2 regions of the Ruminococcus sp. MSJ-25 genome follow, and region 1 is predicted to be linked to the other one. Evidence: predicted binding sites of a transcription regulator. Region 1 holds the regulator's gene; the other holds the start of a gene.

Region 1 (4,221 bases):
AGCTGGTTTCATCATTGAAAGCACTATTCTAACTTTCTCAATTTCACGCAGACGCTGTAATTCTTTCTTCTCTGCAATTTCTTCTGCTTCTCTGAGTTCAAATGGGTCAACAAAATCCAAGAATGCTTCATTATGGAATTGCTCAAATAAATCATCTTCATAACAAAATGCATCTAAATGTCTTGCATCTCGCATTTCACACCTATGGGTTTCTCTGTTATCATCAATAATCACTTTTCCCTGTGCGACAGAAAGCAAAACAAAAGGAATGTATCTGCCGATAACATCAGGATATTTATCCCACAGTTCTTCTTCGGTAAGTTCGGTAACAACTGCCCATTTTTCTGTGCCGGTATATCCGTCATATTCATATTTGAGGTTCATAAGTTTACAGTCTCTTATAAAAAGTTCTTCCTGATTATTTAATTTGTTGTTCTTTGTCATTTCCGTAATCTCCTTAAAATCTGAATTTTTGAATTTGGTTTGAAATCAAAAATTCGGAGATTACGGGTATTTAGCTATCTGGCACTGCCATACGGTATAAAACATAAAAGTCCTTTCCCAAGTAAGGGAAAAGACCTAATACTGCACGAAGCATAATCGAATAAAACAGCAACAAAAAAAGCACCGTCGAATCTGGACAGCAAAGAATACTTCTATTCTTCACTTATCCGGCTTCGTACGGTGCTTGGTAGTTTAGCAAATAAATTGCTTATCTCCGCTTACTCGATTAGAAATCGTTTCGATATTTACTTGTAATCTTCATCGCCTGCAATTCCTGCCATATCCATTCCTACGGATTCTGCGGAAGTAAGCGAGATTTAAGATGTGGACATTCTTGCATTTCTGACACTTCACACTCAAATGTCCGGTTGCGTCTGAAAAAACTCTCTGTATCCTGAACCCACAAATCGGGCAGAGAATATCACGCTCTTTCAGGCTTTCTGCTTCTACTCTTGACAGAAGCAATCTCTTTTGTATTTCAGGTGCTACCTGAGTCTGTAACCTCATTACGAAACACCTCCCAGATTTAATTCATTGGAAATGTATTCAAGGATATTGTGATACTCAAATAGTCCCATATCTCTCAATCTGATAACCAAGGCTGTATAAGATACTCCGATATAAGCTGCCATTCTACGAATAACTGCTTTTTCCTTTGAAGTAATGGTATTATCGCCATAAACTTTTATCGGATTTGACTGATTATATTTCGCCAAGGCATTTTCAATAATTCTTCTCGGCATAAGAAGCGAAGCTCCCATTGTATCTGCCTGCCACTCAACAGACGCAAACATCTGAGCCAGTTCCTCTTTGGAATAACTACGCTCACTGTCATACTCTGTATGAAAGCGTCCTTCACTCGGCATTGCATACATCTTACTCAAGATATGATGTGACGCTTCGTGTGCCATTGTAAACCTGCGACGTCCCTGCTCCTTTTCAGCAAGAAGAAATTTATCAAGTACGATGGTATCTTTCGGGAAAACAAAGGGAATAATTTTTCCGTCCTGATGTACCAGCAGTGGTGTTGCTCCATCTGCCAGAAAACCAATCCTACCTGCATCATCTTCTGCGAAAGAAGCGTATTCAATTCGTAACATAAGAAATTCTGTAATGAAATGTTCTATGTCGATGGATTGAATCACTCGATTGCTAAACTTATTAGCATAAGCTGTTATCAAGCCTTCGCTGATTTCTTCCAACTCGGCTCTTGACATATAAATACTCAAGTTGTGTCCACCTCCGACTCCACCTTGTCCGGCGGTGCAACTCCTCCGGCAAAGTTCTGTTGTATTTCCGCACTATCCAAATTGATTAGATAGCGAATTCCTTCAAGTGTTCTCATTCGTCTGTCCTCTGTTATAGTTCTTTGATGATGTGACGAGCCACACCCTGAATGCAGCACTCATCTACAATGATGTCTTTCATCTTTTTATTTTCCGGGTGGAGAATGATTTTCTTATTCTCATCATCTCGGAAGTAACGTTTCAATGTATTCTGATTATCCACAAGGGCAACTACTATATCGCCCTCTTTGGCTTCTACCTGCTTTTTGACAACCACAAGGTCGCCGTCATCAATCCCTGCTTCAATCATAGACTGACCGCTTGCTCTTAATATGAAGAAATCTCCTTTGCCGAAAATAGCAGTAGGAAGTGATACATATTCTTCAATATTTTCTTCCTCATACTGAGGACTGCCACAAGGAATAGAACCTACAATCGGTGTCTGTGTCTGTTCGCCACTGTACTTACGGGTCACATTGGTGCGAATCTCCTGCCCGTCGTACTCTATCATATTCTTCTCAGCCATCTCAACCAAATATTTATATGCAGTACCTCTTGCAATACCTACTGCTTCTGCAATCTTTGTTGTAGATGGAGACTCTCTTTTTTGCAGGTAGTATTCTTCAATATAATCTTTTATCTGTTTCATCAATTCGGGTCTCTTACTTCTCATACCTGCACCTCTCTTTTTTCTCTATCGGAAGCAGACTGCTTTCGATACTTTAATTATACTCAATCCACAAAAAATATCAATAGATTTTTTTGCAAAAAGAAAGAGGTGTCGCAAATTGCTAACACCTCAAAATTTCGTTGCTTGCACTGAAATCATTAACTCCAATGGCTTGCTATTTTTCTCTATTCTTATCTTTTCTTATACAATACAAGTTCCGGATTGTTGCCGTCTTTTTCATAGGTGCAAATAAGAATAAAATCCATATCTGCAACAACACCGAAACATCTGTCGCCGCCGTATTCACATTCAAGTTGATTGCCCAGATATGTCTTTGCGTCATTCAAAAACTTAGCTACTTGCCCGTTCGGAAGCCGGTACTCAAGATTCACATACTTTCCCACAAGGGCATTCAGTTTTTCCGCCTTTGGCATTCCGTCAACATTCAATTCGTTAATCTCGCTGATTAGCTTTTGCTTAAATTCTTCAAACTGACCATTATCACTAAGCTCATCATATTTCTTCCAGTAATCCAAAGTAGGAAGCAGTTCTTTCATATAAGAACGGGCTTGTTCCTCCGTGAAATTCTCGCTTACCATATTCTTAACGCAGACCTCAATCAAATCGTCCATATCATTGTAAGTATATGTTCCGTCGGCATAACACCACTTACAATAGTCCTCGTTGAAAGAACCGTCGTGATTGTGTCCGATAATATCATCATCTTCAAGTGGCATTCCGCAGCATTGGCAGATAAGCTTTCTCGGTGAGCCTAAAAGTGTATTTATGGAAACATCAAATACTTTGGACAGCAATTTCAATGTTTCCGTATTCGGAACCGTATCTCCGTTTTCCCAACGTGAAACTGCCTGACGACTTACAAAAACTTTTTCTGCAAGCTCGTCCTGCGACATTCCCTTTTGGGTGCGAAGTTCAAGTATAACCTGTTTTGTATCCATTATGCAGTACCTCCCTTACACTTTTATTATAGTCTCACGCATTATCTCAAACAAGCAACTCGCAGTTGCTGTCCTTATTACTCGGCTTTTTCGTTCACGGCTACATCAAGATTTTGATAACCGAGCATATAGCCTCTTTCGCTAACCTTTTACTTTTCGCAAAGCGGACTCATTTTACTCTAATTCCTGTCCCTCGCTTTCTTTTTGTTGCAGATAAAACATCGCTTTTTGCGTTTCAATCTCTGCTTTCAGTTCTTCTTCTGTAGGCAGATACAATTTGTACTTTGAAGCAAATAGCTGTTCATTTCCGTGCATAACAGAATAACGGGCAATATCATCATCGGTATCAGAGCAAAGAACAATACCTATTGTCGGATTGTCTCCCTCGCTTCGTTTTAACTCATCATACATACGAATATACATATCCATCTGTCCTACATCCTGATGTGTTATCTTTTCTGTTTTCAAATCAATGAGAACAAAACATTTCAGTATATAGTTATAAAAAACGAGGTCGATGAAGTAGTCCTGTTTTTCAGTACGAATATGCTGTTGTCTTGCCACAAAAGCATAACCTTTTCCAAGTTCCATCAAAAACTTCTGCAAATTGGAGAGAATGCTTTTCTCAAGGTCACTCTCGGAAAAATCAGTGTTTTGAGAAATTCCTAAGAACTCAGCAACTAGCGGATTTTTAATAAACTCCAGCTTATCATTCTGATATGATGCTGTCAGTTTTTTCATTTCATCTTCCACTAATTCTTTCTTCTGTGTTTTCAACATACGGTAATAATACTGTGACGAA
Region 2 (4,221 bases), on a different contig from region 1:
TTCTCGCCCTTTAACTCCGCTATCTTATCACGCAGGAATGCGGCGTGCTCAAATTCAAGCAGCTTTGCCGCCTCTTTCATTTCCTTTGTGAGCTTTTCTATGAGCTTTGCAGTTTCCTGCTTTGAAAGCTTTGTTTTCTGCCTTGCCTCGTATTCCACCTCTTCCTTGGTGGATATTTCTATTACATCTCTTATATCCTTGACGATAGTTTTCGGAACTATGCCGTGTTCTTCGTTGAACTTCATCTGTATTGCACGGCGTCGCTCCGTTTCGGTGATAGCCTTTTCCATTGAACGTGTCACCGTGTCGGCATACATTATTACCTTGCCCTCGGCATTTCGAGCGGCTCTGCCTATGGTCTGTATAAGCGCGCTTTCAGAACGCAGAAAGCCCTCTTTATCGGCATCAAGTATAGCCACAAGAGTTACCTCAGGCAGATCAAGACCCTCTCTCAGCAGGTTGATACCCACAAGCACGTCAAACTCGCCCAAACGCAGGTCACGGATTATCTCCATACGCTCGATAGTGTCGATATCGTGGTGCATATATCTCACCTTGACGTCAAAGCTCTTTAGATAGTTTGTGAGATCCTCAGCCATTTTCTTTGTAAGAGTAGTAACAAGCACACGCTGATTTTTAGCTGTGCGCATATTTATCTCGCTGAGCAGATCCTCTATCTGACCCTCAGTCGGCTTTACGATTATCTCAGGGTCAAGAAGTCCTGTTGGTCTTATTACCTGCTCCACTATCTGCTGCGATTTTTCCTGCTCGATAGGTCCAGGGGTAGCGGACACGAAAACTGCCTGATTGATATGAGAATAGAACTCATCAAAGGTCAGCGGTCTGTTATCCATTGCTGACGGCAGGCGAAAGCCATAGTCAACCAGTGTCTGCTTTCTTGCCCTGTCGCCTGCATACATACCTCTTACCTGCGGCAGAGAAACGTGTGATTCGTCCACGAAAAGCACAAAATCCTTAGGCAGAAAGTCAAGGAGAGTGAATGGCGTAGAGCCTGCGGGACGTCTTGCAAGCACTCGGGAATAATTCTCGATACCACTGCAAAAGCCTATCTCCTCCAACATTTCGATGTCATAGTTAGTGCGCTGTGCGATACGCTGAGCCTCGATAAGCATATCGTTATCTTTGAAATACTTGATACGCTCGTCAAGCTCCTGCTTTATCTCCTCGATAGCATCGTGCATTTTATCACGGCTGACGATATAATGAGAAGCAGGGAAAATTGCAGCGTGAGCAAGGGAGCAAAGCACCTCGCCTGTGACAACATTTATCTCTGTGATACGGTCTATCTCATCGCCGAAGAACTCGACTCTTATGGCAGTGTCTGTGGAATTTGCAGGGAATATCTCCACCACATCTCCCCTGACACGAAACTTGTTTCTCACAAAATTTATATCGTTTCGCTCATACTGGATACCCACAAGGTCGGCGATAAGCCTGTCACGGGATTTCTCCATACCACGACGTATAGACACCACCATGGACTTATACTCCTCAGGGTCGCCAAGGGAGTAGATACAAGAAACGCTGGCAACGATGATAACGTCACGTCGTTCAGCGATAGCGGAGGTAGCGGAATGTCTAAGCTTATCTATCTCGTCATTAACGGAGCTGTCCTTTTCGATATAAACGTCCTTGCTAGGCACATAGGCTTCAGGCTGATAATAGTCATAGTAGGACACAAAATATTCCACGGCATTGTTTGGAAAAAACTCCTTGAACTCAGAGCAAAGCTGAGCGGCAAGTATCTTATTATGGGCAAGCACCAGCGTCGGACGGTTTATCCTAGCAATAACGTTTGCCATAGTAAAGGTCTTGCCTGAACCTGTAACGCCCATAAGGGTCTGTTCTCTCATGCCGCTTTCGATACCCTTTACTAAAGCGTCCACTGCTTCGGGCTGGTCGCCCGATAGCTTATAATCTGAAACAAGCTGAAACTTATCCATAAATGCCTCCTCAATCGAACAGTTGTTTTAATCATTATATTACAATTATTTTTAATTGTAAAGGCTTTTTTATCAATATTTTTTGAATTTGCGTATATGTACAATTTTTCGGACTGGTATTGTTACTCAACCTGCGGTATCAGCTCGATGTATGTGTAGGGGCGAACACCGTTCGCCCGTCGAAGAAACAAACCCACGGCAACAACATTTTGATATAGAAACAAAATTATCCCACCGCACCCCTACAATTCTGAATTTACAGCAAATCCTGAGCACGGGCGAACGGTGTTCGCTCGTCGAAGTAATAAGCCCACGGCAACAACAAGGTTCGGCAGCAAAAAAATTCTCCCCGACAATTCTGAATTTACAGCAAGTCCTGAGCACGGGCGAACGGTGTTCGCTCGTCGAAGTAATAAGCCCACGGCAACAACAAGGTTCGGCAGCAAAAAAATTCTCCCCGACAATTCTGAATTAACAGCAAGTCCTGAGCACGGGCGAACGGTGTTCGCTCGTCGAAGTAATAAGCCCACGGCAACAACAAGGTTCGGCAGCAAAAAATTCTCCCCGACAATTCTGAATTTACAGCAAATCCTGAGCACTGGCGAACGGTGTTCGCTCGTCGAAGTAATAAGCCCACGGCAACAACAAGGTTCGGCAGCAAAAAATTCTCCCCGACAATCCTGAATTTACAGCAAATCCTGAGCACGGGCGAACGGTGTTCGCCCCTACAGATTATTCGGGAGAGTTTGTCATGCCGCAAAATCGCTGCGCTCAGGGCTCTTCCCATTCCTCATTCCTCATTCCTCACTTAATACCGCTCCCCTCTTGCATTCTCCCACACTTTAGGTTATAATATCACTATAGTAATAATTTCAGGAGGACGTAACATGAATAGATCATATGACGAATATAACTACACCCTCTCAAAGCGTGAACTGGAAGAGCTTAAATTCTTATTCATCTCTGATGATGTGGACTACAACGACACTGACAGCAACGGGCTTACTTTCCTGCTCACTGCTATCGAAAGTGCTGACTTTGTTGAGCAGGACGGTGTTCTCAAGCCTGACAAGCGAAGTGTTGATTTCATCAAATGGCTCATCGCTCAAGGCTCAGATGTGAACTTCCCTGCTGACAAAAAGCCTTTACAATATGCTATCAAATGTGAAGAGGAAATATCCCGCCGTAAAGGCAAAGCCTGCGATATGTCAGAAATTCTTCTGCTTCTCCGTGAAAGCGGTGCTGACAGCACGGGTCTTGACGAGCTTATTGACGGAGGATTCTCCGCTCGTGTGAAGCTCTGAGGTATGGCATGAGAGAATTTACCATAAATCAGAATGACGCAGGTCAGCGTGTTGACAAGTTTCTCACAAAGGCTGTGCCGAAGCTGCCTAAAAATCTGCTGTACAAATATCTGCGCCTGAAGCGTATCAAGGTCAACGGCAAACGCTGTGAGATATCCACACGGCTTGCTTGCGGTGACGTTATGCAGCTTTACATCAATGACGAATTTTTTGATACCGACAGCGGCAAGCCTGCATTTCTTTCCGCACCCTCTGCACTGAATATTATTTACGAGGACGAGAATATTATCCTTTGCGACAAAAAGTGCGGACTTGTGGTACATGAGGACGAAAGCGGCTCGGCGGACACGCTTATAAACAGGATACAGCACTATCTTTATGAAAAGGGCGAATATCGTCCTGAGGAGGAGCTGTCTTTCGCTCCTGCCCTTTGCAACAGGATCGACCGCAACACAGGGGGCATCGTCATATGTGCGAAAAATGCTGAAAGTTTGCGTGTGCTTAATCAAAAAGTTAAGGACAGAGAGCTTGAAAAACTCTATCTTTGTGTGACAGTTGGCATACCAAAGGAAAAGTCTGCTCGGCTCACGGCTTATCATCAAAAGGACGAGACGACAAAGACCGTCAGGGTATCCGACAAAAAGTTTCAGGGCAGCCGCACCATGATAACCTCTTATCGTGTGCTTGCGGAAAACAAGGCTGATGAACTTGCTCTTCTTGAAGTTGACCTTATCACAGGCAGAACGCATCAGATAAGGGCGCACCTTGCTCACATTGGCTATCCACTTCTCGGCGACGGCAAATACGGAATAAATAAAGTCAACCGTGCATACAATGTGAAAACGCAGGCACTTTATTCGTACAAGCTCACCTTTAAATTCACCACTGACGCAGGTATACTTGAATATCTGAACGGCAAGAGCTTTCAGGTTAAAGACGTATGGTTTTGCGAA

Evidence for each region. Region 1 encodes LexA, which represses DNA repair genes until DNA is damaged. Its sites were predicted from a motif close to CNAACANNTGTTNG; they were not measured.
Region 2: a site for LexA is predicted at 1,980-1,993, ahead of uvrB (excinuclease ABC subunit UvrB). Genes of this name have one in related genera too.

The regions. Positions count from the first base shown of each region.
Region 1 is NZ_JAHLPI010000017.1:259,477-263,697, forward strand. It holds gene KQH97_RS08260 (sigma-70 family RNA polymerase sigma factor) at 1-444, opposite strand, end outside; gene KQH97_RS08265 (ImmA/IrrE family metallo-endopeptidase) at 1,011-1,733, opposite strand; gene lexA (transcriptional repressor LexA) at 1,864-2,463, opposite strand; gene KQH97_RS08275 (zinc ribbon domain-containing protein) at 2,652-3,419, opposite strand; gene KQH97_RS08280 (YhcG family protein) at 3,594-4,221, opposite strand, start outside.
Region 2 is NZ_JAHLPI010000014.1:66,129-70,349, reverse strand. It holds gene uvrB (excinuclease ABC subunit UvrB) at 1-1,964, opposite strand, end outside; gene KQH97_RS04445 (hypothetical protein) at 2,852-3,268, shown strand; gene KQH97_RS04440 (RluA family pseudouridine synthase) at 3,277-4,221, shown strand, end outside.